DNA from 2 places in the Streptosporangium becharense genome. Region 1 is predicted to be linked to the other one. Evidence: riboswitches for the same ligand, from Rfam matches in the RefSeq annotation. Region 1 holds a riboswitch; the other holds the start of a gene.

Evidence for each region. Region 1 has a riboswitch for cyclic di-AMP ahead of F4562_RS30315 (VldE C-terminal domain-containing protein). Riboswitches for the same ligand answer to the same signal wherever they lie in the genome.
Region 2: it holds a riboswitch for cyclic di-AMP, as region 1 does, so the genes downstream of both, F4562_RS18230 (C40 family peptidase) here and F4562_RS30315 (VldE C-terminal domain-containing protein) in region 1, are expected to answer to the same signal.

Annotation. Positions count from the first base shown of each region.
Region 1 covers NZ_JACHMP010000001.1:6,984,128-6,987,688, forward strand. Annotated here, with positions in the region: gene F4562_RS30310 (SulP family inorganic anion transporter) at 1-1,099, shown strand, start outside; cyclic di-AMP (ydaO/yuaA leader) riboswitch at 1,379-1,514, shown strand; gene F4562_RS30315 (VldE C-terminal domain-containing protein) at 1,518-2,492, shown strand; gene F4562_RS30320 (metal-sensitive transcriptional regulator) at 2,677-2,958, shown strand; gene F4562_RS30325 (class I SAM-dependent methyltransferase) at 3,113-3,561, opposite strand, start outside.
Region 2 covers NZ_JACHMP010000001.1:4,137,072-4,140,632, forward strand. Annotated here, with positions in the region: gene F4562_RS18225 (helix-turn-helix domain-containing protein) at 1-200, shown strand, start outside; gene F4562_RS18230 (C40 family peptidase) at 504-1,553, opposite strand; cyclic di-AMP (ydaO/yuaA leader) riboswitch at 1,562-1,720, opposite strand; gene F4562_RS18235 (amino-acid N-acetyltransferase) at 2,059-2,724, shown strand; gene F4562_RS36395 (RDD family protein) at 2,811-3,561, shown strand, end outside.

The DNA of each region.
Region 1 (3,561 bases):
GGCCGTGACCGCCTTGATCCTCGTCGGCGCGAGGGTGCGGCCGGCGATCCCGTTCTCCCTGGTCGCTGTGGTGGGGGCCACCGCGGTGGCCGCCGTCGCCCCGCTGGACGTGGCCACGATCGGCGCGATCCCGGCCGGGCTGCCCGCGCCGTCCCTGGCCTTCGCCGACCCGGCCACCCTGACCGCACTGCTGCCGCCCGCCCTCGCCGTCGCGGCGCTGGCCGCGCTGGAGAGCCTGCTGTGCGCCACCGTGGCCGACGCGATGAGCGTGGGTGAGAGGCACGACCCCGACCGGGAGCTGTTCGGGCAGGGGATCGCCAACCTCGTCGTCCCACTGTTCGGTGGCGTCCCGGCCACGGCGGCGATCGCCCGCACGGCGGTCAACGTCCGGGCCGGCGCACGCTCCCGGCTGGCCGCGCTCTCCCACGCCGTCATCCTCGCCGTCATCGTGTTCACGGCCGGCGGGCTGGTGGGCCGGATCCCGCTGGCCGCGCTGGCCGGGGTGCTGATCGCCACCACCGTCCGCATGGTCGAGGTCGGCTCGCTGCGCGCCATCGCCCGGTCCACCCGTTCCGACGGCCTCGTACTCCTGCTCACCTTCACCGTCACCGTCGTCTTCGACCTGGTGACCGCGGTCGCGGTGGGCGTCGGCGTGGCGGTCGTGCTGGCCCTGCGCGCGGTCGCCCGTACGGCGCAACTGGAGCAGGTGCCGCTGGAGACCGGTGACCACGACGCGGAAGAACGGCGGCTGCTGGCCGAGCACATCGTCGCCTACCGGTTCGACGGCCCGCTGTTCTTCGCCGCCGCCCATCGTTTCCTGCTGGAGCTGTCCGAGGTGGCCGACGTCCGAGTCGTGATCCTGCGCATGTCCCGGGTCTCGACCCTCGACGCCACGGGCGCTCAGGTGCTCGGCGACGCCATCACCCGGCTGGAGCGCCGAGGCATCGTCGTCCTGCTCTCGGGGGTCCGTCCCCGGCATGACCAGGTGCTGGTCACCCTCGGCGTCGCCGGCCACCTGCGCCGCGACGGCCTGATCTTCCCCGACACCCCGGCCGCGATCGCCCACGCCCGTCGCCTGCTCACCGCTTCCGCCGCGTGACCGTGAACGCGCGTGACCGTGAACGCGCGTGACCGCGGGAAGCGTGTCGGACGCCGCCGTGAGTCCACGCCGGACGTGTGGAGTGTGGCCTGATCACCCTCCGACGGCCCGCCGATCCCGCCTCAACCGGCCGGGCGACGCCTGGAGGGAAGGCACCCCGGCGAGCATAGTCCGTTTTGTGGGGTTATGTAGTCAATCGCGAGTCGATCACTGTTTTATGGTGGATTGGGTTCACATGACCGGTTATTTACCACTAAGCTCCGTTCTGCCTCGGCTGTAACAGCCGATATGCCTAATCCCGGGCGCCTCGCCCGGGAACCGGGGACCCACCTCACCCGGGGTGAATCCACACCCGTGGACGGGCTTCCTCCAGCCCGAACCCGTCAGCTAACCCGGTCGGCAGACGAGAGGAAAACGTGTGACTGTCACGTCCCCCATGTCCCGTCACCGGACGACCGCCGCCCTCGCCGCCCTCGCCGCCGCGGCGGTCGCCCTCGGCCACGCGGACGCGGTGCTCGCGGCCCCCAAGCCGGCCGAGACCGAACTCCGCGCCGACCTGGCCAGGTTCAAGGAGAAGGTCGGCAGCCTCGCCGAGACGTACGCCGCCAAGCGCGGGGAGTTGAAGAAGGCGCAGCAGGCCGAAGCGGTCGCCAGGAAGGATCTGCGGAAGGCCGAAACCGTCTACGAGGAGGCCAGGGAGAAGGCCGCCGCCGTGACCCCGCCCTCGCAGCCGAGCGGCGCGCAGAGCACCGTCGCGGTGCTGTTCACCCCCGATCTGGGCGGCACCGCGGTGATGGAGCGGTTCGCCGCAGAGCAGGGTGCCCACCTGATGGACCTCGCCGCGGGTGTCGACCGCAGGAAGGAGGCCGTAGAGAAGGCCGTCCAGCTCACCGGCGAGACGCGGGAAGAGGTGAAGGAGGCCCGGGCCCGGCGCGACGAGGCCAAGGAGGCCGTCGGCGACATCAAGGGCAAGCTCGGCCTGATCGCACCCCTCGGCTCCGGCCGCCGCGCCGACGGCACCTGGGTCGCGCAGAGCCCCACCGGCGCCGAGAACATCACCGACCGGACCCGGATCATGCGCGACGCCGTCATGCGCCGCTTCGACCTGCCGTACACGGTCGGCTGCTACCGCTCCACGCAGGACGGCGGCGAGCACCCCCTGGGCCGTGCCTGCGACTTCATGATGAGCACCGGCGGCGCGATGCCCTCGGCGGCCAACCTCAAGCTCGGCGACGAGATCGCCGCCTGGGCCATCAAGAACAAGGACCGGCTCGGCGTCAAGTACGTGATCTGGCGCCAGCGCATCAACCACGGCTCCGGCTGGCGCGCCATGTCCGACCGCGGCAGCGTCACCGCCAACCACTTCGACCACCCGCACATCTCGATGTACTGACGCACGCCCGCCGCCCCGCGGCTCCGGCCGCCGACGCCGGGGCCGCGGGGCCTTCCGCCGAATCCGATGTCGTGAGACCGTCGGCCCGACGGGAACCGGTGGCCGCCGCAGACCCGGCCCGCACCGGCGGAATACCCCTCAGGGGTAGGGTGTTGGCCGGGAGAGGCCGAGGTGAGGAGAAACGATGCACGGATACGCCGAGAACAAGAAGGACCACCTGCGGCGACTGCGCCGGATCGAGGGTCAGGCCCGTGGCCTGCAGAGGATGGTCGAGGAGGACAAGTACTGCATCGACATCCTCACCCAGGTGTCGGCGGTCAACCGGGCCCTGCAGTCCTTCGCCCTCTCCCTGCTGGAGGAGCACATGGCGCACTGCGTGGCCGAGGCCACCGCCAAGGGAGGCGCCGAAGCCGAGGAGAAGGTCAGGGAGGCGTCCGCCGCCATCGCCCGCCTCGTCCGCTCCTGACCGCTGGGGCTGCGGAGGGATCCTTCGCGTCCGTCGCCCGCCGGCACGCCACGCCGAGGACGGGGCTCGTCCGCCACCGGCGGGAGGTCCGAGGGTGGGGGCGTCTCCCCACCGGCGGGAGGCGCCGGAGGCGGGGCTCGTCTCTCACCGGCTCCTACCGGCGCGCCACGCCGAGGATGAGGAAGGACAGCGGCGTGCGGACCCGGGGCAGCAGGAAGCGCTCCAGCCGCTCGACGGTGAACCCGGCTCTCGCGATCGCCGCCGCGGTGTCACGGCCGGTGTGGCACCCGCCGAACAGGCGCGGCCACACCGTGGCGTCCAGCAGGCGCTGAACGCGGATCATGCCGGGCGAGTCGGCCAGGACGTGTTCGAGGAAGCGCAGCTCTCCTCCGGGCCTGAGCACCCGTCGCACCTCCCGCAACGCCGACGCCTGGTCGGGAAGCGAGCACAGCACCAGCGACATCACCGCGGCGTCGAAGCTCGCATCCTCCGCCGGAAGCCGGTCGGCGAGACCGCCGACGACGTCGACGGGGACGAGGGCCCGGTGGGCGTTGTCGCGGGCGAGCCGCCGCAGCCGCGGTTCCGGCTCGACCGCGAGCACCC
Region 2 (3,561 bases), 2.8 Mb from region 1:
CGGGCGACATCGATCTCAGTGATGACGATCTCGTGCTTCTGGCGGAGCTCGCCAAGGGTGTCACCGTCGACAGGGTGGGCCGCCGCCTCGACATCAGCGGCCGGACCGTCAGGCGCAGGCTCAGGGGCATCTGCGACCGCATCGGCGTCGCCACGGCCATCGAGGCCGTGGCCTGGGCGGCCCGCCGCCGTCTCATCTAGGGCCCTCACCCTTTTCCTCCGGGCATCGCGCCCGTGGTCGTACGCGCCACCACAGGGCCGTACAGGGGGGGTCGGGGCGTCCCCGGGCCCGACCCGACCGGCGTTCCCCGCCGCGCCGCGGCGCCGTCCGCACCCACGGCGTCGGAGGTCTCCTGCCGCAGCGGCGGCGGCGGTCGGCCGCGCCCGGTCATGCCGCTTTCCCGGGAACTCGCCCCCGGCCGCGGCCCGGTCCCGGCCCGGGACCCGGGCGCCGGAAGGCACACCCCGCCGGCGGATGGCCTGCCCGCTGGCGGGCAGGCCGGATCAGTCGGCGATGCGGACGCCGCCGGCGAAGGGCCGGTTCTCGATGCTGGCGATGTGGATGACGTCCCCGGTGCGCGGCGCGTGGACCATCAGGCCGCCGCCGAGGTAGATCCCCACGTGGTGCAGGTCGCTGTAGAAGAACACCAGGTCACCCGGACGCAGCTGGTCCTTGGAGATGTGGGTGCCGGCGGCCCACTGGTCGCCGGTGTAGTGCGGCAGGCTGATGCCGACCTTCTGGTAGGCCCACATGACCAGCCCGGAGCAGTCGAAGCCGTTGGGCCCCTCCGCACCCCAGATGTACGGCTTGAGCTGCTGGGTGAGTGCCCAGCGGGCGGCCTCGGCGGCCTTGCCGCTTCCGGGGATGGGCACCTCGACCTTCACCCGGGCTCCCCGGTTGCTGGCGGCCCGGGTGCGCACCTCGCTGAACAGGTCGCTCTCGACCCGCGCGACCAGCCGCTCGATCTTGCTGCGCTTCTTCCCGATGTCGGACAGGAGCTCCTGGACCTCCTCGGTCCTGGCCTTGGCGGTGGCCTGCGCCTGCCTGGCGTCCTCGATCGCCCGGCTCAGCTGGGCGACCTCCTCGCTCTGCTGCTGCTGGAGGGCGTAGGCGGTGGTGGCCTGGTCGAGGAAGGAGTCGGGATCGGCGGACTGGCTGAAGGCGAGCCCGGAGGTCAGCTCGCCCGCCATGTAGCTGCTCTGCGCCAGGAGCGCGGCCTTGTCGCGCTTGATCTTCAGCTCCGACTCGCTGGTGGCGAGGGTCTTCTTGGCGCTTTCGGCGGCGCGCTGCGCCTGCTTGAGCTTGACCCGCCCCCCGTTGTACTGCTCGGTGAGCGTGCCGATCTCGTCGTGGAGTTTCTCGGCCTGGTCGGCCAGCTCCTGGAGGCTGGGCCGGGGGTCGGCGGTGGCCGCGATGAACGGGGTACCGAGGGTCAGGAGCGCGAAGGCCGTCCCGATGATCGCGATACGGCGGCGGAGCCTGCGCGATGTGCGTTCTCGACCGCGGGCATCGCTGCCCGCGTGCTCTCGTCCGCGGTCGCGCGTGCGCTTCACCAGAAGGCTCCTCTTCTCCTCGGCCGCCTACCGGGTTAGCTGACGGGTTCGGGCCGGAGGCAGCCCTACCGGGTGCGCCGGTGGCACTCGGATTCACCCCGGGGACTTCATGGAGAAGTGTGGGTCCCCGGCTCCCCCGGGGGTGGGGGATTCGGCGGGTCAGGCTTTCACGTCTCTGACATCGAGCACGGACATTAGTGCAACGGAGGTTCCTGCTCAACCAGAACTGTGAACTTCGTAGAGCTTGCGCAACTGAAATGTCACGGGAGCATCACATCGCTTCAAGATCCACATGCCCATTACGCTGCCTTTATCGTTCCCGTGACGCCTGTGGCCCCCGGTCTCCCCAGGTCCGCGGGCGTACCGAAGATGAGATCGGCCACATTGCGTGGTCTCGCCGGAGGCGGCGCGGCAATTCGCCGGTCGGCGGCCATCTCGGAGCCGGAGCGGGAGTGTTATGGATGAGCCGTAATTAGGGTCCGCCGAGGACGTACGCTGATCAGTCATGGACCAGGTTGCGGAGCATTCCCCCGTCACGGCCCCGGGCGCCGTCGCCGGGGGACGGCCCTCCCGATCGGGGGGCGAGAAGACGGAGCGGGACCCGGCCGGCCCCGGTGCCACCGAGGTCGTCGTCCGCCGTGCCCGCACCCCCGACGTCCGCGCCATCCGCAGGCTCGTCGACACCTACGGCGGGGCCGGGCCGCGGCTGCTGGAGAAGGCCACCGTCACCCTCTACGAGGACATCCAGGAGTTCTGGGTGGCCACCGACGGGGCGGGCCGGGTCGTCGGCTGCGGAGCGCTCCACGTGCTCTGGGAGGACCTCGCCGAAATCCGCACCGTCGCGGTCGACCCCGACTGCCGGGGGATGGGGATCGGCCACCGGATCGTCTCGGCGCTCATCCGCACCGCCGTGGAACTCGGCCTGCGCCGGGTCTTCTGCCTGACCTTCGAGGTCGATTTCTTCGCCCGCCACGGGTTCCGGGAGATCCAGGGCACGCCCGTCTCCCCGGAGGTGTACGCCGAGCTCCTCGCCTCGTACGACGAAGGCGTCGCCGAGTTCCTCGACCTGGAGCACGTCAAGCCGAATACCTTGGGCAACACCCGCATGCTGCTTCATCTGACACGCGAGCCGGACTTTCATGACGGCGGGGCTGACTCAGTGGAAAGGTGACTGTTGATACCTATATCGATACCTTGTGCAGCAGCAAGCATGTGAGTCTACATACGCCGCATGCGCAGTCTAAGTGAGGTGACGCGGTGAGCACCGGACAGCCGCCGTATCCACAGGATGATCCCGAGCGTGATCGCAACCCCTCGGGACAGCCGGATTACGGGCAGCACAATGTGGGCCGAGCCCCCGGCGGGCACGACCCCGATGTGACAGTTGTGGGATACCGGTCGGAGGGCGCGCAGCCGAACACCGGTCCAGGACAGACCCAGCCCGGCTACGGCCAGCAGCCCGGGTACGGGCAACAGGGTTACGGTCAGCAGGCCCAACCCTCCTACGGTCAGCAGGCTCAGCCTGGTTACGGCCAGCAGCCCGGCTATGGTCAGCAGGCCCAGCCTGGTTACGGCCAGCAGCAGGGTTACGGTCAGCAGTCTGACTACGGTCAGCAGGCCCAACCCTCCTACGGTCAGCAGGCTCAGCCTGGTTACGGTCAGCAGCCCGGCTATGGTCAGCAGGCCCAGCCCTCCTACGGCCAGCAGCCCGGCTACGGCCAACAGGCTCAGCCCGGTTACGGCCAGCAGCCCTCTTACGGTCAGCAGGCTCAGCCTGGTTACGGTCAGCAGTCTGACTACGGTCAGCAGGCCCAGCCCTCCTACGGCCAGCAGCCCGGCTACGGCCAACAGGCTCAACCCGGGTACGGCCAGCAGCCCTCCTACGCCCAGACGCCCTCTTACGGCCAGCAGGCCTACAGCGGTCCCCCCGGAGCCCCCGCCCCCCTCGCGGAGTGGTGGCAGCGTCTGGTGGCGCGGTTCATCGACGGCATCATCCTTGCGATCCCGG